Regions from separate parts of the Streptomyces sp. NPDC048370 genome, predicted to be linked through region 2. Evidence: riboswitches for the same ligand, from Rfam matches in the RefSeq annotation. Region 2 holds a riboswitch; the other holds the start of a gene.
The links. Region 2 has a riboswitch for ZMP and ZTP ahead of ACGFYP_RS28755 (bifunctional 5,10-methylenetetrahydrofolate dehydrogenase/5,10-methenyltetrahydrofolate cyclohydrolase). Riboswitches for the same ligand answer to the same signal wherever they lie in the genome.
Positions count from the first base shown of each region.

Region 1: linked by a shared signal. The riboswitch ahead of glyA (serine hydroxymethyltransferase) and the one ahead of ACGFYP_RS28755 (bifunctional 5,10-methylenetetrahydrofolate dehydrogenase/5,10-methenyltetrahydrofolate cyclohydrolase) in region 2 are both predicted to bind ZMP and ZTP.

Region 1 covers NZ_JBICYI010000008.1:243,639-252,576, reverse strand. Annotated here, with positions in the region: gene ACGFYP_RS19990 (PLP-dependent aminotransferase family protein) at 48-1,499, shown strand; gene ACGFYP_RS19985 (hypothetical protein) at 1,655-2,494, opposite strand; gene ACGFYP_RS19980 (hypothetical protein) at 2,585-2,884, shown strand; gene ACGFYP_RS19975 (glutathionylspermidine synthase family protein) at 2,901-4,085, shown strand; gene ACGFYP_RS19970 (polysaccharide deacetylase family protein) at 4,104-4,799, opposite strand; gene rocD (ornithine--oxo-acid transaminase) at 5,121-6,326, opposite strand; ZMP/ZTP riboswitch at 6,434-6,524, shown strand; gene glyA (serine hydroxymethyltransferase) at 6,595-7,860, shown strand; gene ACGFYP_RS19955 (hypothetical protein) at 7,994-8,839, opposite strand; gene ACGFYP_RS19950 (sigma-70 family RNA polymerase sigma factor) at 8,817-8,938, opposite strand, start outside.
Region 2 covers NZ_JBICYI010000016.1:44,797-53,734, reverse strand. Annotated here, with positions in the region: gene ACGFYP_RS28770 (DEAD/DEAH box helicase) at 1-71, shown strand, start outside; gene ACGFYP_RS28765 (SWF or SNF family helicase) at 68-1,390, shown strand; gene ACGFYP_RS28760 (hypothetical protein) at 1,418-1,990, opposite strand; gene ACGFYP_RS28755 (bifunctional 5,10-methylenetetrahydrofolate dehydrogenase/5,10-methenyltetrahydrofolate cyclohydrolase) at 2,120-2,974, opposite strand; ZMP/ZTP riboswitch at 3,004-3,109, opposite strand; gene ACGFYP_RS28750 (GAF domain-containing protein) at 3,222-4,610, shown strand; gene ACGFYP_RS28745 (aldehyde dehydrogenase family protein) at 4,656-6,179, shown strand; gene ACGFYP_RS28740 (PIG-L family deacetylase) at 6,578-8,563, shown strand; partial or broken gene ACGFYP_RS28735 (transposase) at 8,825-8,938, opposite strand, start outside.

The sequences.
Region 1 (8,938 bases), on a different contig from region 2:
GCCTCTCACCGTACGAGGGCGGTGGCACAGGAGTATGGTCCATTCGTATGGCAGAAGAGTGGGCCACTTTTGGGTCCGACCTCCACCTCGACCTGCACGGACCGGGACTGCGTACGGGGCTGATGGACGCGCTGCGGGAGGCGGTGCGCAGCGGGCGCCTGGAGGCGGGCGTACGGCTGCCGTCCTCCCGTTCCCTCGCCGCGGACCTGGGGATCGCCCGCAACACCGTCGCCGACGCGTACGCCGAGCTGGTCGCCGAGGGCTGGCTGACCGCCCGGCAGGGCTCAGGGACGAGGGTCGCCCAGCGGTCGGTGCCACGCCGCCCCGCGACCGGTTCGGGCGGGCGGCCCGCGACCCCGGCGGCCAGGAGGGCCCGGGCCCGGCCGACGTACGACCTCAAGCCGGGCATGCCCGACCTGGCCTCGTTCCCGCGCGCGGAGTGGCTCAAGGCCTCCCGACGGGCGCTGACGGCCGCGCCGCACGAGGCCTTCGGCTACGGCGATCCGCGCGGCCGGATCGAACTGCGCACCGTGCTGGCCGAGTACCTCGCGCGGGCGCGGGGCGTCCACGCGCGGCCGGAACGGATCGTGCTCTGCTCGGGGTTCGTGCACGGGCTGCGGCTCATGGGGGAGGTGCTGCGGGCCGGCGGTCCCCCCACGTCCTCGGGGCGCAGGGGCAGGGTGCGGGAGGTGGCGGTCGAGTCGTACGGGCTCGAGGAGCACTGGGCGTTGCTCACCCGGGCGGGGCTGCGGCTGCCTGCCCTGCCGTACGACGAGCTCGGCACGAGGACCGAGGGGCTTGCCGGGATGAAGGGGGTCGGCGCGGTCCTGATGACGGCCGCCCACCAGTTCCCGCTCGGCGGCGCCCTCCACCCCGACCGGCGGGTGGCCGCGATCGACTGGGCGCGGTCCTCGGGCGGGTTCGTCCTGGAGGACGACTACGACGGGGAGTTCCGCTACGACCGCCAGCCCGTCGGCGCGCTCCAGGGCCTCGACCCGGAGCGGGTCGTCTACCTGGGCACCGCCAGCAAGTCCCTCGCGCCCGGGCTGCGGTTGGGGTGGATGGTGGTGCCGGAGAGCCTGGTGGACGAGGTGGTCGAGGCGAAGGGCCACATGGACTGGACAGGCAGCGCGCTGGACCAGCTGACGTTCGCGGAGTTTCTCGGCTCGGGGGCGTACGACCGTCATGTACGGGCCATGAGGCTGCGCTACCGGCGGCGGCGCGACGAGCTGGTGGCCGCGGTGGCCGCGCACTCGCCGCGGACGCGGGTGAGCGGCATCGCGGCCGGCCTCCACGCGGTCCTGGAACTCCCGGCGGGCCAGGAGCAGGAGGTCCTCCGCTCCGCCGCGTGGCAGGGCCTCGCGGTCCTCGGCCTCAACCGCTTCCGCCACCCGGACGCGGCCCCGACCCACGACGGCCTGGTGGTCGGCTACGCGACACCGCCGGACAGCGCCTGGTCCGGCGCCCTCGCCGCCTTGTGCAGGGTTCTGCCGGCGTAGGGCGTCGGGATGTCGGCCTTCCGGCGGAGGTCGTCCCGGCGAGGGTCGTCCCGATGTCGGGAACCCATCGCCCTCCCGACGCAGGTCGTTCCGGCGGGGTGACGAGCGCGTCCGCCGTGTGCCGGCTCAGCTCACGGTGCCAGGCGTACGCGTCGTCAAGTCGTCGGTGTCTCCGCGCGGGCGGCCTCCGGCACCGGTGCCTCCCCGAACCGGGCCAGGACCAGCGCCCCCGCCACCGCCACCGTGAAGCCGAGGATCGCCAGCCACGCCAGTCCCTCGCGCGTCCGGTCGCCCAGCCACACCACGCCCACCAGCGCCGGGCCGATCGTCTCGCCGAGGACCGCGCCCGCCGTCGCGGTCGTCACCGAACCCCGCTGGAGCGCGGAGGTCAGCAGCACGTACGCAGTCCCGCCGCCGAGGACAAGCGCGTACACAGCGGGGTTCGCGAGGGACCAGCTGTCGATCAGCCGGACCGCCACCTCCACCACCCCGAAGCCGAACCCCGCGCACAGCCCCAGGGCCAGCGCCCGCGGCCGGCCGGGCAGCCGCCCCGCGGCCGCGCCGAGCCCCAGAACCGCGAACGCCGCCGCGAGCATGGCCCACCGCAGCGCTTCCGACGAGCTCTGCTCGCCCTCGTCGCCCGCGGCAAGGGCGAGCATCGCGAGTCCCGCGCACACCACGCCCACCGCCGCCCACTCCATCCGGTGCAGCCGGACCTTGAGCAGCCATGAGGCCGCCACTGCTGTGACGGCCAGGCTTGCGGCGAGTGCCGCCCCCACCATGTAGATCGGCAGTGTCAGCAGGGCGACGACCTGGAGGCCGAAGCCGATGCCGTCCAGCGAGAGCCCGGCCAGATATCGCCACTGCCGCATCACCCGCAATTGCAGGGCCACGTCGACGCCGGCGCCGGTCCCGGGCGTCGCCTCCCTAGCGCCGAGTGCCTGCAACACCGACGCCATGCCGAAGCAGACCGAGGAACCCAGAGCGCAGATCATCCCAAAGACCACGAATGGACTCTAGTGCGGGGCCGCTCGGCCACAGGCCTAAACTGTGCGGTCGCGACCACGGGATGGGGAGGCAGATTCATGCGCAGGCTGAGGTCGAGCACGGTCGTGCTCGGCGGTATGGGGGTGCTCGCGGCGACGATCACGTCCTGCGGTTCGGAGCCCGACCGGCGGTGTGTCGACCCGCTGACGCGGGAGAAGCTCCCGAGCTACGAGTGCGAGAGCAGCAGCGGCAGCGGTAGTGGCAGCAGTGGCACCACGGCCCGCGGCTCGTACTACTACGGCGGCAGCGTCAGCGACAACCGGGTCAGCGGCGGCAGCTTCGACAAGAAGGCCGTGGACACCGGCGGTTTCGGCTGCTCCGGTTCCAGCGGCGGCTGAGCGGACGGGACCGGGCATGCGGCGGCACACGACAGAACCCCGGCCGGGGTGGCAGCAGACGGTGGAGGAGCAGGGGCTCGTCTACCCCCTGACCCGCTACCCCGACGACTCCCTGCGCCCGTACTGGGACGAGAGCGCGTACTACTCCTTCACGCTGCCCGAGGTGGAGGCCTTGGAGGAGGTCGTCGAGGAGCTGCACGCGATGTGCCTGGCGGCGGCCGCCCACATCGTCGAGCACGAGCGGTTCGCCGATCTCGGCCTCACCGACCCCCGGCTCGTCTCCCTCGTCGCCGAGTCCTGGCGGCGCCGCGCCGAACTGCCCTCGCTCTACGGCCGGTTCGACCTCCGTTACGACGGTACGGGCCCGGCCAAGATGCTGGAGTACAACGCCGACACACCGACCTCGCTGGTCGAGGCGGCGAGCCCGCAGTGGTTCTGGATGGAGGAACGTTTCCCCGGTGCCGACCAGTGGAATTCCCTCCATGAACGGCTCGTCGACGCCTGGAGGCGCCAGGCCCCGCTGCTGCCCCCGGGCAGCCCGGTGCACTTCGTCCACTCCGAGGGGGACGAGCTCGGCGAGGACCTGATGACGGTCGCGTATCTGCGCGAGACCGCGCAGCAGGCCGGGCTCGACACGGAGGCGCTGTCGGTCGAACAGATAGGCTGGGACCGGCTCTCGGGGCGCTTCGTGGACGACCGGCTGCGGTTCATCCGCAGCTGCTTCAAGCTCTACCCGTGGGAGTGGCTGGCCACCGACCGCTTCGGTCCGTACGTACTGGACACCCTCGACAACGGCGGCGGTACGGGCACCACCTGCTGGATCGAGCCCGCCTGGAAGATGCTGCTCTCCAACAAGGCGCTGCTCGCGATCCTCTGGGAGCTCTACCCCGGCCACCCGAACCTGCTGCCGGCCTATCTCGACGGCCCGCGCGAGCTCGCCGAGCGCGGCGGCTACGTCGCCAAGCCCCTCCTCGGCCGCGAGGGCGCGGGCGTCACCGTCCACGAACCGGGCCATGCCCCGGTCCTGCGCGACGAGCCCTGCTGCTACCAGGAGTTGGCCCCGCTGCCCGACTTCGACGGCAACCGCGTGGTGCTCGGCGCGTGGGTCGTCGAGGACGAGGCGGCGGGGCTCGGCATCCGGGAGTCGGCGGGGCTGATCACGGACGAGTACGCCCGCTTCCTGCCCCACGTCATCCTCTGACGGCGGCTCCGGCCGCTGTCACTCCGGTACGTACTCCCTGAGCGGCGCGGGCTTCAGACCGGCCGCCTCGGCGGCGTCCAGGGCGCGCGTCAGGTCCTGCTCCAGGGTCTCGTTGAAGTGCAGCAGGATGATGTCGCCGGCCTTGAGCGTGGGGGTCGGCGGGGTCCACCGGCCCCAGGTGGTGAGGTCGTACGTCCAGGTCACCACGGCCTTCGCGCCGCAGGCGCGGGCGGTGGTGCGGGTGGTCTCGTCGTACGTGCCGTAGGGCGGGCGCAGCAGGCGCGGGCCGTCGCCGAACTCGGCGAGGTGCCGGTCGCGCGCGCCGCAGACCTCGGCCTTCTGGCCTGCCGCGTCGAGCCCGGTCAGGTCCGGGTGGTTGACGGTGTGGTTCTCGACCCGGGAGCGGCCCTGGTCGAGGAGCGTGTGGAAGTAGCCGGAGTCGTACGAGTACGCGCCCGGGAGCAGGAACAGCGAGGCGGGCACCCGGCGGTCGAGGAGGACCTTGGCGGCGGCCGGGTCGTGGAACCAGCCGTCGTCGATGGTGATGAAGACGACCGGGTCGGTGGTCCGCACATGGGAGACGACGGGGACGGGCTCGGGCCAGGCCGCCTTCGGGGCGGCGTGCGCGGGGCCCCCGAACGCGCCGAGCAGCGCGAGCGGGACGAGAGCGGCGAGTGCGCCACGCAGTGCGCGGCGGGGGCGGGGTCTCGGCATGGCGGCATCATTGGCCTAGACCAACTGCGCTGTCAATGCCCATAGTTGCCCCGACCTCCACCCCGACATCCGCCCCGAGAAACGGACCCGACCGGTCCGGCGGCGAGGACCCGGCCGGCCCGGCGGTGCGGACCCGACCGATCCGGCGGTGCGGACCCGACCGGTCCGGCGGTGCGGACCCGACCGGTCCGGCGGTGCGGACCCGATCGGTCCGCCGCACGGCGCCGACCCGCGCGGTCGGCCCGACAGGCAGGACGCCGGCCGACCCGCGCGGTGCGGGCCCCGTCAGCCCGCGCAGCCGACCCGACCGTACGGACCCCGTCAGCCCGCCAGTACCGCCCGCAGTTGCTCCAGGCCCCAGTCCAGGTCCTCCTTGCTGATCACCAGCGGTGGTGCGATCCGGATCGTCGAACCGTGGGTGTCCTTCACCAGCACACCCCGCTCCATCAGCTTCTCCGAGATCTGCCGGCCCGTGCCCCGCGAGGGCGCGATGTCCACCCCGGCCCACAGACCGCGCCCGCGCACCGCCTCCACCGCGCCGCCGCCCACGAGCAGCCCCAGCTCCGCGTGCAGATGCTCGCCGAGCTCCGCCGCCCGCTGCTGGTACTCGCCCGTCCGCAGCATCGCGATCACCTCCAGCGCCACCGCGCACGCCAGCGGGTTCCCGCCGAACGTCGACCCGTGCTCGCCCGGCCGGAACACCCCCAGCACGTCCCGGTCCGCCACCACCGCGGAGACCGGGACGACACCGCCGCCCAGCGCCTTGCCCAGGACGTACACGTCCGGCACCACACCCTCGTGCTCGCACGCGAACGTCCGCCCGGTCCTGCCGAGGCCCGACTGGATCTCGTCCGCGATGAAGAGCACGTTCCGCTCCCGGGTCAACTCCCGCACCCCGCGCAGATACCCGGCCGGCGGGACGAGGACCCCGGCCTCGCCCTGGATCGGCTCGATCAGCACCGCCACGGTGTGGGCGGTGACCGCGGCCTCCATCGCCGTCAGATCGCCGTACGGGACGATCTCGAAGCCCGGCGTGTACGGGCCGTAGTGGTCCCGGGCCTCGTGGTCCGTGGAGAAGCTGACGATCGTCGTCGTCCGGCCGTGGAAGTTGTTCGCCGCGACCACGATCTTCGCGTGCCCGTCCGGCACGCCCTTGACCTCGTACCCCCACTTCCTGGCGGTCTTCACCGCCGTCTCGATCGCCTCCGCGCCCGTGTTCATCGGCAGGACCATGTCCTTGCCGCACAGCTCCGCGAGCTGCGTGCAGAACTCGGCGAACCGGTCGTGGTGGAACGCCCTCGACGTGAGCGTCACCCGCTCCAGCTGCGCCCGCGCGGCGTCGATCAGCCGCCGGTGGCCATGCCCGAAGTTGAGCGCCGAGTACCCGGCGAGCATGTCGAGGTAGCGGCGCCCCTCGACATCGGTCATCCAGGCCCCGTCGGCCGAGGCGACGACGACGGGCAGGGGGTGGTAGTTGTGCGCGCTGTGCGCCTCCGCGGAAGCGATCGCGTCTTGCGTACTCGACACGGGATCTCCGTTCGTCCTGCGGCCAGGGGCGGGTGTGGCTCCCTTTCTTATCGTCGCTCGTATGCCGGACGAAGAAACCTGTGCGACGGCGCGCCAGCTAGTCTGGAAACACGCACGGCGACTGGCGTACGGGGAATCGACCCTGGGGGAGCCGTGCGCGGCAGACCACACGCGGTGCCGCCCGCCTGGGCACCACAAGGACCTCGTCCCGTGTGGTGCCGCGTCGTCGCAGTGCCCCGGGACCCGCCGCAACGCCCGGAGGAACGCCATGAACGCGCCCACCCACCCCGCACTCGCCGCCACCGACCCCGAACTCGCCGCGCTCGTCGGCGCCGAGGAGCGGCTGCAGGCCGAGACCCTGCGGCTGATCCCCAGCGAGAACTACGTCTCCGCCGCCGTCCTCGAAGCCTCCGGCACGGTCCTGCAGAACAAGTACAGCGAGGGCTATCCGGGCCGCCGGTACTACGAGGGCCAGCAGAACATCGACCAGGTCGAGACTCTCGCCGTCGAGCGCGCCAAGGCCGTCTTCGGCGTCGACCACGCCAACGTCCAGCCCTACTCCGGTTCCCCCGCCAACCTCGCCGTCTACCTCGCCTTCGCCGAGCCGGGCGACACCGTGATGGGCATGGCCCTGCCGATGGGCGGCCACCTCACCCACGGCTGGGGCGTCTCCGCCACCGGCAAGTGGTTCCGCGGTGTGCAGTACGGCGTACGCCAGGACAACGGGCTCGTCGACTTCGACCAGGTCCGCGAGCTCGCCCTCAAGGAGCGCCCGAAGGTGATCTTCTGCGGCGGCACCGCGCTGCCCCGCACGATCGACTTCCCCGCCTTCGCCGAGATCGCCCGCGAGGCCGGGGCCGTCCTCGTCGCCGACATCGCCCACATCGCCGGCCTGATCGCGGGCGGTGCCCACCCCTCCCCGGTCCCGTACGCCGACGTCATCTCGACGACCACCCACAAGACCCTGCGCGGCCCGCGCGGCGCCATGCTGATGTCCCGCGAGGAGCACGCCAAGGCCCTCGACAAGGCCGTCTTCCCCGGTCTCCAGGGCGGTCCGCACAACCAGACCACCGCCGCCATCGCCGTCGCCCTGCGCGAGGCGTCCCAGCCCTCCTTCCGCGACTACGCCCACGCGGTCGTCGCCAACGCCAAGGCCCTCGCCGAGGCGCTCCTCGCCCACGGCTTCGACCTGGTCTCCGGCGGCACCGACAACCACCTGATCCTGATGGACCTCACCCCCAAGGAGGTCCCCGGCAAGGTCGCCGCCAAGGCCCTCGACCGCGCCGGGATCGTCGTCAACTACAACACCGTCCCCTACGACACCCGGAAGCCCTTCGACCCCTCCGGCATCCGCATCGGCACCCCCTCCCTCACCTCCCGGGGCCTCGGCACCGCGCACATGGCCCAGGTCGCCGACTGGATCGACCGGGGCGTCGCCGCCGCCGGCTCGGGCGACGAGGACGCCCTCACCACGATCCGCGCCGAGGTCGCCGAGCTGATGGCCGCCTTCCCGGCCCCCGGCCTGCCGACCTGACCGGCCACCGACTCGGCGCCTGACCCGCCGGCCGACCCTGCGCCCGACCCGCCGGCCGGCCCGGCCGCCGACCCGGCACCCAACCCGGCAGCCGACCCGCTGCTGCCCCGGCCACCGACCCGGCGGCGAGCGCTCAGCCCGCCGATTCGGCGATGCGCAGGGACTCCTTGAGGGTCGGCTCGCCCTCCAGGCGCAGGGTCAGGGCTCCCGCGTTCCTCGTCCAGAGGAGCGTGGGGCCCGCCGTGCGTATGGAGTGCGTCCACTCCTGCCCGCTCGCGTCCGTCATCGGGAACCGCAGCAGATGCGGCTCGGCGAACCAGTACCCCTCCCCGCCGTCCGGCATCGCGACCCACTCGGGCTGCGTCCGGACCTCCTTGGCGAAGCCCATGCCGAGCCGCGCCGGGAACTGGTCGAGCCGGACCGTGAACGTGCCGTCCCCACGCCAGCACAGGCTGATCACCGCCCGCCCCCGCTCGGCCGAGCCGGTCACCGAGACCGCGTCGGGCGGACGGAGCGCACTCGGCAGCAGCGGCTCGAACCCCGCCCTGCGCGCGGCCTCCTCCAACGGGACCGGGTCGGGGCAGCCCGGCACCTCCGGGTCCGCGCCGGGGGGCGCCCACGGGTCGTACCGGATCTCGATCCCGCCGAAGCCGAACCAGTCCGCCACCGTCGCCCGCACCGGAGGCGTGAGCACCAGGACCATCAGGAGCCCGGAGACCGCCGCGAGCAACGCCTTCCAGCGTCTGCGCAGGCCCTCGAACCGGCGCCGTCGCACCGGCGTCGGCACCTGCTCCGCCAGGAGCTGCCCGAGCACCCGCTCGGCCATGGTCTCCCCGCCGACGTCCGGCACCTTCAGCCGCCGCCCCAGCTCCCGCAGCTCCTCCCCGAGCTCGGGGCGCTCCGGCGGCTCGGGCGACCCGGGCGACCCTGGGCGCTCCTGGCGCTCGGGCAGCCCGTCACCGGCCCTCTCCTCCGTCATGCTCGTCACCTCCCTCCAGCACCAGTCCGAGCTTCTTCAGCGCCCGGCTCAGCCGGGACTTCACCGTCCCGCGCGGCCAGCCCAACGCGGCCGCTGTCT
Region 2 (8,938 bases):
TCGCGGACCTCGTCCGACTGCGCGGGGACGGGGACCAGAACGAGGACGGAAACGGGGAGGACGGACGATGAGCGCCTACGGACAGGGACAGGGACACGGACAGGGATCCGACGAGGAGCGGACGTTCGAGGCGCTCCCGCCCGCGCGGGGATCGGCCTTCGCCCGCACCTGGTGGGGCCTCGCCTGGCTCAAGGCCCTGGAGGACACGGCGCTCGACGGCCAGCAGCTCAAGCAGGGGCGGCGCCAGGCGCGCGCCGGCGCGGTGGGCGCCGTGTCGGTACGTCCTGGCCGGATCACGGCGGTCGTGAAGGACCGTGACGGTTCCTCGTACCGCAGCGACGTCCTCCTCCAGGAGCTGTCGGACGCCGACTGGGACCGGCTGCTCGACCTCGCGGTCGAGAGCGCGGGGCACATCGCGGCGCTGTTGGACCACGAGATGCCGCCGCACCTGGTGGAGGACGCGGCGGCCGCCGGGCTCGAACTGCTGCCGGGCATCGGCGACCTGGACCCCGAGTGCGGCTGCGAGGCGTGGGACCACTGCCCGCACACGACCGCGCTCTGCTACCAGGTGGCGCGGCTGCTCGACGAGGACCCGTTCGTGCTGCTGCTGATGCGGGGGCGCGGTGAGCGGGCCCTCGTGGACGCGTTGCAGGAGCGGAGTGCGGCGAAGGCGTCGACGGCCTCGGCCACGGGCGCTCGCGAGTCCGCCGAGGGGGCGGGGGCCGAGGGCGTACTCGCCGAGGAGGCGTTCGCCGCGCGGGACATCCTGCCGCCGCTGCCGGCTCCTCCGGCGCTGCCTTCCGTACCGGGCGAGCCGCCCTCGCTGGACACCGAGGCCGAGCCGGCGCCGGGTGTCGACCCGGCGGCGCTGGAGTTCCTGGCGGCGGACGCGGCCGCCCGTGCCCACCGGCTGCTGGCCGAGGCGCTCGCGCCCGGCCCTGAACGCCATGACCGCCTCTTGACGCCCAGTCAGGACGCGGTGCGGATGGCGGCCATGGGGGCTCCCCCGACGCGGGTCGTGACGCGGCTCGCGGAGGGGTCGGGGCGGCGCCGGGCCGACCTCGACCTGGCCACGCGCGCGTGGCGCTTCGGGGGCGCTGCCGCCCTCTCCGTACTGGAGGAGGAGTGGACACCGGATCCCGAGGCGCTGGTACGGGCGAAGGCGGTGCTCGCGGAGGCGTGGGAGGAGGCCGACCGGCCCGTTCTGCGGCAGGCCGGGGCGGCGCGCTGGACGGTGGTCGGCGCGGAGGCGCAGCTGCGCCTGGGCGAGGACGGCCGCTGGTGGCCCTTCCGCAAGGAACGCGGCTCGTGGGCCCCGGCGGGCCCCGCCGACCAGGACCCGTCCGCCGCGCTCGCGGGCCTGGGGACGCCGGAGGAACGAGAGGGATGACGGGGAGGATGCCACTGGGCGGCAGGGTCAGAGCAGGGGCGCGGTGAGGGGGCGGGCGGCCGTGCCGGGTGCGGCGTACGCGGTGAGGCTGCAGGCGACGGTGTCGGATCCGAGGAGGTAGCCGGAGCGGTACGGGTACTGGACGAAGGTGGTCCAGCGCGTACCGCGCGGCTGCGCGGAGGCCTTGCGTCGGAGCGGCTCGCGGCACAGGGCCGCCGCCGCGTCCCGTATCCCCCGGTCGGTGCGGTGCTCGCCGGTCAGGCGGACGACGGTGACGAGCTGGGCGTCGTGCGGCCGGCCGCAGCCGCGTCGTACGACGGTGCCGGGCGCGGCACGGTCGATGTCGAAGCACTCCCCCGGCTCGAGGTGGTGGTACGCGACGGCATCGGCGGGCCCTGCCGTTCCGCCCTGCGCCGCGAGCCGTTCGCCGGCGGCCGGGGCGACGTCGACCGTCGCGCCGCCCCGCGTCCGCGCGGTCGCGTCCCACCGGCTCTCACCCTCCTGGCGGCTCGCGAACGCGACGGCCGCGACCAGCGCGAGAAGCGGTACGAAGACGTACCGGGCGAACGACGGCGCATTCTCGCCGGAGAACGGGGACATGGTGACCAGGGTCACCCGCGGAGGGCCAACAGGGTTGTTCTGCAGCCGAGTTGAGGCCCGGCCCGTACAGAACTGTGACAGTTCCCTTGCCTGTACGGGCCGTTCGGATCCTCGTTCCACTCCGAGAAGCTACAGACCGAGCTGGCGCTCGGCTCCCTCGACGGTCTGCGCGAGGAGCACGGCGATCGTCATCGGGCCGACACCGCCCGGTACGGGGGTGATGAGGGAGGCCCGCTCGGCGGCGGAGTCGAAGTCGACGTCGCCGACGTTGCCCGGGTTGTAGCCGGCGTCGATCACGACGGCGCCGGGCTTGATGTCCTCGCCCTTGATGAACTGGGGCTTGCCCACGGCCGCGACGAGGATGTCCGCCTCGCGGACGACCGACGACAGCTCGGCGGTGCGCGAGTGGCAGTACGTGACGGTGGCGTCGCGCCCGAGCAGCAGCAGTCCTGCGGGCTTGCCGAGGATCGCGGAGCGGCCGACGACGACGGCGCGCTTGCCGCGCGGATCGACGTCGTACGCGTCGAGCAGCCGCATGATGCCACCGGGCGTGCAGGAGACGAATCCGGGCAGTCCGAAGCCCATGGCGGCGAAGGAGGCCATGGTGACGCCGTCGACGTCCTTCTCGGGGGCGATCGCCTCGAAGGCGGCCCGCTCGTCGATGTGCGGGCCGACCGGGTGCTGGAGCAGGATGCCGTGGACCTCGGGGTCCTGGGAGAGCGCGGTGATCGCGGCGACGAGCTCCTCGGTCGTCGTCTCGGCGGGCAGCTCGACGTGCTTGGAGCGGATTCCGGCCTTCGCGCAGCGGTTCTGCTTCATCTTCACGTACGTCACGGAGGCGGGGTCCGAGCCGACGAGCACCGTGGCGAGGCACGGCGTGACGCCGGTGCGGCGGGTGATCTCGGCGGCGCGGGCTGCGGTCTCCTCGACTGTGCGGCGGGCGAGGGCGGTGCCGTCCATGAGGGAGGCGGTGCTGGTGGACATGGGCCACTCCTGGGCGTCGTCGATGACAGGGTGATCGCCCAGGCGCACGGCAGCGTCGGATCCGCACGGGTGCGCGGGGTCCGTGGGCCGCTCCCCGGTGGTGATCCACCTCAAGCGCCAGTCACGGCCCGAGCCCCACTCTACGTGAGCCCCGGGCGGGGCCCAGGGGCGGTGTCAGGACAGGGCGCATATGCCGGGGTGTCGGGACGCTTGTCGACGACCTCCGCGCGCACGACGATGACGACGGATGGGACGTCCGACGGATGGGACGTCCGACGGATGGGACGTCCGGCCGACGAAGCCGTACGAATCATGGACGCCGTGGAAGCCGTGGGACCTCGACGTGGAGGCCGAGTTGAGCGATGCGTGGGAGGCGGCGGAGCCGGACGCCGGGGCGCTGCGGAGGGCGCACGAGGCGTTCACCAGCGGCGGCCGGGTCCACCTCCCGCCGGTGCGGCCGCTGGTCGCGGCGTCGTGGCGGCGCTCGGCGCGGGCCCGGGTGAGCCCGGACGGCGCGGCCTGTGTGGAGCTGGCGGACGACGAGCTCGCCGACCACCGCGCGGGGCATCCACTGTCCGCCGCAATGCCCGTGATCCGGGAGCTGATGGGCGCGTACGCGACGGACGGCGAACACCTCCTGGCGGTCTGCGACGCGGCGGGCCGGATGCTGTGGGTCGAGGGCCATCCGGGGACGCTGCGGAAGGCGCGGGCGATGAACTTCGTCGCCGGGGCCCGCTGGTCGGAGTCGGTGGCCGGGACGAACGCGCCCGGGACCGCGATCGCCGTGGACCGCCCGGTGCAGGTGTTCAGCGCCGAGCACTTCCAGCGGCCCGTGCAGGCGTGGACCTGTGCCGCCGCTCCCGTACACGATCCGGGCAGTGGGCGGCTGCTCGGCGCCGTCGACATCACCGGCGGGGACCGGCTCGCACATCCGCACAGTCTGGCGTTCGTGCAGGCCGTGGCGCGGGCGGCGGAGTCGCAATTGGCCCTGCTCGCGCCACCGCCCGCGGCCGAACGGATACGGCTGACCGCGCTCGGCCGGGACGAGGCGCTGCTCACCGTGGCGGGTCGGCGGCTGCGGCTGAGCCGCCGCCACAGCGAGATCCTGGTGGTCCTGGCCCATCGACAGGAGGGCGTGGGTGGCGAGGAACTCCTCACGCTCCTGTACGAGGACGAATCGGTCACCCCGGTCACGCTGCGGGCCGAGCTGTCCCGGCTGCGCGGGCTCCTGGGGCCGGAGCTGCTGCGTTCCCGCCCGTACCGCTTGGCCGCGGAGGTGGACGCGGACTTCGCGACGGTGGACCGGCGCCTCGGCTCGGGTGCGGTGTCGGCGGCACTCGCCGACTACGCCGGGCCGCTGTTGCCCGCGTCCCGCGCTCCCGGGGTCGTACGAATACGGGAGCGGCTGGCCGGCCGGCTGCGGGCGGCGCTGGTGGACCGGGGCGACGCGACGCTGCTCGCGGACTGGACGTACAGCGCGTGGGGCGAGGACGACGTGGAGATGTGGCGGGCGCTCGCGCGGGTGGTGCCGGCGTCGGGGCTTGCCCCCGTGCTTGCGCGCCTGCAGGCGCTGGACGAGGAACTGGCCGCGGGCGCAACGGGGTTGCAACGTCGGGCTCCGCACACTCGGGGTTGAGTGCCGGTCAGGGACGGCCGGCGCGGTTCGAGGGAGGCCATGTCCATGACCCGTTACGCCGCACCCGGCACCGAGGGCGCGCTCATGTCGTACCAGGCCCGCTACGACCACTGGATCGGCGGCGCGTACGTGGCCCCGGCGCGGGGCCAGTACTTCGAGAACCCGAGCCCGGTCGACGGCCGTCCGTTCACCGAGGTCGCCCGGGGCACCGCGGAGGACGTGGAGCGCGCCCTCGACGCGGCGCACGCGGCGGCGCCGGCGTGGGGCCGTACGTCGTCGACCGAGCGCTCGAACGTCCTGCTCAGGATCGCCGACCGGATGGAGGCGCGTCTGGAGGAACTGGCGGTCGCGGAGAGCTGGGAGAACGGCAAGCCGATCCGCGAGACGCTGGCCGCCGACATCCCGCTGGCGATCGACCACTTCCGCTACTTCGCGGGGGCTCTGCGCGGCCAGGAGGGCGCGCTGAGCGAGATCGACGACGACACCGTCGCGTACCACTTCCACGAGCCGCTCGGGGTCGTGGCGCAGATCATCCCGTGGAACTTCCCGATCCTGATGGCGGTCTGGAAGCTGGCGCCTGCGCTCGCGGCGGGCAACGCGGTCGTCCTCAAGCCGGCCGAACAGACCCCGGTGTCCATCCACTTCTGGATGAGCCTGGTCGCCGATCTGCTGCCACCGGGCGTGATCAACATCGTCAACGGCTTCGGAGCGGAGGCGGGCAAGCCGCTGGCGTCCTCCCCGCGCGTGGCGAAGATCGCCTTCACGGGCGAGACGACGACGGGGCGGCTGATCATGCAGTACGCCTCCGAGAACATCAAGCCGGTCACGCTGGAGCTGGGCGGCAAGTCCCCGAACATCTTCTTCGACGACGTGTGGGCGTCGGACGACGACTTCAGGGACAAGGCGCTGGAGGGCTTCACGATGTTCGCCCTGAACCAGGGCGAGGTCTGCACGTGCCCGTCCAGGGCCCTGATCCAGCGCGGCCACTACAGCGAGTTCCTTGAGGCGGCGGTCGCCCGCACGGAACAGATCGTCCCCGGCCACCCGCTGGACACGGACACGATGATCGGCGCCCAGGCCTCCAACGACCAGCTGCAGAAGATCCTGTCGTACCTGGACATCGGCCAGCAGGAGGGCGCGAAGATCCTGACGGGCGGTCAGCGCATCGAGTACGACGGGGAGTTGGCGGGCGGCTACTACGTCCAGCCGACCATCTTCGAGGGCGACAACCGCATGCGGATCTTCCAGGAGGAGATCTTCGGCCCGGTCGTCGCGGTCACCTCCTTCACCGACTTCGACGACGCGATCCGCACGGCGAACGACACCCTCTACGGCCTCGGCGCGGGCGTCTGGACCCGCGACGCCACCACGGCCTACCGCGCGGGCCGCGCGATCCAGGCGGGCCGCGTCTGGACGAACTGCTACCACGCCTACCCGGCCCACGCCGCCTTCGGCGGCTACAAGCAGTCGGGCATCGGCCGCGAGACCCACAAGATGATGCTGGACCACTACCAGCAGACGAAGAATCTGCTGGTGAGCTACTCACCGAAGAAGCTCGGCTTCTTCTAGGGCCTGTCGTTTGGATCAGGCCGGATCGGGGAGCGGGGTCTGGTGCGTGCGATCGCAAGGCGGAGGAGGGAGTCAACGCGGTGGGGGCACCTCCCGTGCCCGAAGGGCTACGGGGGACGTTGACGACCGACGACAACGCGGCTGGGGGTGCCCCCTGCTCGAAGAGCTTGGGGGAGCGGTGCCAGGGCCCGCGAGCCCGGCATGATCCAAACGAAAGGCCCTAGGGGCACCATCGGTGCCGCGTGCCCGGCGGCTCGTCCTGCTCGGCCCCATTCGGGTGAGAGCGGCTGTACCGGGCGGAACGGGTGCCTTCGAACTCGGTTGAACCGGTGAGCCGAAGCCCGTCCAGCGGGCCGGCCACGCATGACGGGCACAGCCGGACGGAGGATGCGCGACCCGTGGACGACAGAAGAGTGGCGCGGCGCACGGTTTTCGCGGCTGCTGCAGGGCCAGCCGCCGCGGCCATCGCCGGATTCCGCCTTCCCGAGCCGCCCGCCGACCCGGCGCGACGGGCCGACCCGGCACCGGGCCGGCCCAGCGCGACAGGTCTGCGGGCGCTGCTCATGCAGTTCGCCGCGCACCCTGACGACGACCTGTACTTCATGAACCCTGACACGCAGCGGCTGCTCGACGCCGGGGTCCCGATCGTCTCCGTGTTCATGACCGCCGGCGAGCACACCGGCAAGAACTGGATCAAGGGCATGCCCGTGACCCCGCCCGACAAGGCGGCGTACTCCTCCGCACGCCGACAGGGCCTGCGGCAGGCGTACGCGGACGCGCTCGGCGCCGACAAGTTCACCGCCTGGGACCGGCGGGTGACCACCCTCGCCGGTGGGCGCGGTGCCGAGGTCAACACGCTCGTCCACAGGGGACGGCGGGTCGAGCTTGTCTTCCTCAACCTGCCCATGCACACCCCCCGCCGCTACATGGCCGTGCCCGCGCTGTGGAAGGAGCTCGCCTTCGAACTTCACACCCACCTGTCCGCCGACTCCCCCGTCACCCGCGCCGACAGCTACGACCACGAGCAGCTCATCGAGGTCCTTGCCGGGCTCCTGGCCGCCTACCGGCCGACCGTCGTGCACACGCTCGACCCCGACCCTGACATCCAGATCAGCGACGAGGCCACCCGCAAGAGCGACAGCGAGCAACCCGGCTACTCCGACCACGGCGATCACACCGCCGTCGCGTCCTTCACCTGGGCCGCGCTGCTGCGCTGGGTCGCCGCCGCGACCGCAGGGGGAGGGGCGGTGCCGGCGTTCACCGTGAGCGCCTTCCGCGGCTACTACAACCGGCACTGGCCGAAGAACCTCCCGCCCGGCGTCCTCGCCGAGAAGGCCGCGCACCTCGTACCGTACGGCGGCGACCCGACCTGGGACTGCGGCAATCCCTCCGGCTGCGGTGACTACAGCGTCGGCGGCGATCGTCCGCTGACCAACCGGAAGGGATGGGTGCGCTCCACCCACTACCGCTGGCCCGCCCCGGCACCCGCCGTCGCCGAGGAGCCGGGCGGCCGACTGGCCGCCTACGCGGTACTGGGTCTGCGCGTGGTCCGCTGGCGCGAGACGGCCCGGGCGTCCGGCCGGTGGGCCAAGCCGGAGGACCTGGGCGGCGGCCCGTTGGCGCCCGCCCTCGCCTCCGCATCCCTCCCCGACGGCCGCCTGCTCCTCTTCGGCATCCGCTTCGCGGCCCTCTCCGGCCCGGGCGACAACCGGCGCGAACTCGTCTTCCTGGAGCAGCGCTTCCCGGGCGGCCCCTTCCTCGCCTGGCAGGGCCTGGGCAACCCCGACCGCGGCGACGACCGGGGTCGCCGTATCGGCGCCCCGGTGGCGGTCACCGCTCCGGACGGACGAGTCCACCTCTTCGTACGCAACGCGGACAAGGGCGTCTCGACGCGGGTACGGGCGGCTGACGGCAGTTGGCGCCCATGGCAGCCGCTGGCGGCCCAGGAGGAGCTGCAGGACGGCCTGACGGCGCTGGTCGACGCCACCGGCAGGGTGCATGTCCTGGCCGCGGGCCGCACGGCCGTACGCCGCTGGGTCGACGGCGTCCCCGCCGCCCCGTTCCCCCTCGCGGGCGGCCCGGTCGCGGCGGTCCCGGACCCTGGCCCGGACCACGTCCGGGTCTTCTACCGCGCCCCCGCCGACGGGCTGCTGCGCGCGACGACCGGCCAGGCCCCGGCCTTCGAGGGCTACGGCCTCTTGTCCGCCGCTCCCGGCCCGGTCCTCCTGGGCCGCGACCTGGGCCATCGGGTCCAGTTGTACGGCGACGGCCGACTGCACACCCGAACCCAAGGGGTGGTGCCGGTCGGCGACGCGGTGCTGGTGCGCGGGGCGACGGCGGTGGGCCTCGGCGCGGACGCCCGGCCGTGGGTCTGGCGCCCGTAGGAACGTCGTGGGCCCGTTTCTTTGGGGGAAGCGGGCCGCACGCGGGCAACGACACGAGGCCGACGGGCAGCCGGCGGCATTGGCGCGTCGGTCGTCCGGCTAGGCGATCGCTACGTTGATCCGGCGTTTGCGCAGCTAGGATCGGTTGGCGCGACTGGGGTACGCCTTGTCGCCACGTCCCCGGTGCGGTCCGGTACGGGCCATGTTCAGGACCCGGCAGGTGGTCGATCCGACGTTGACCGCCGATCAGCCGTCCGCGTCCTTCCCGGTGGTGTCGGCCCTGTTCTGGAAGGCACGCAGGATCCTCGACCAGGTGCTGTCGGCCGACCAACGGCGGTGACGTTCGTACACGGTCTGCCAGGTTCCCTAGCGTTC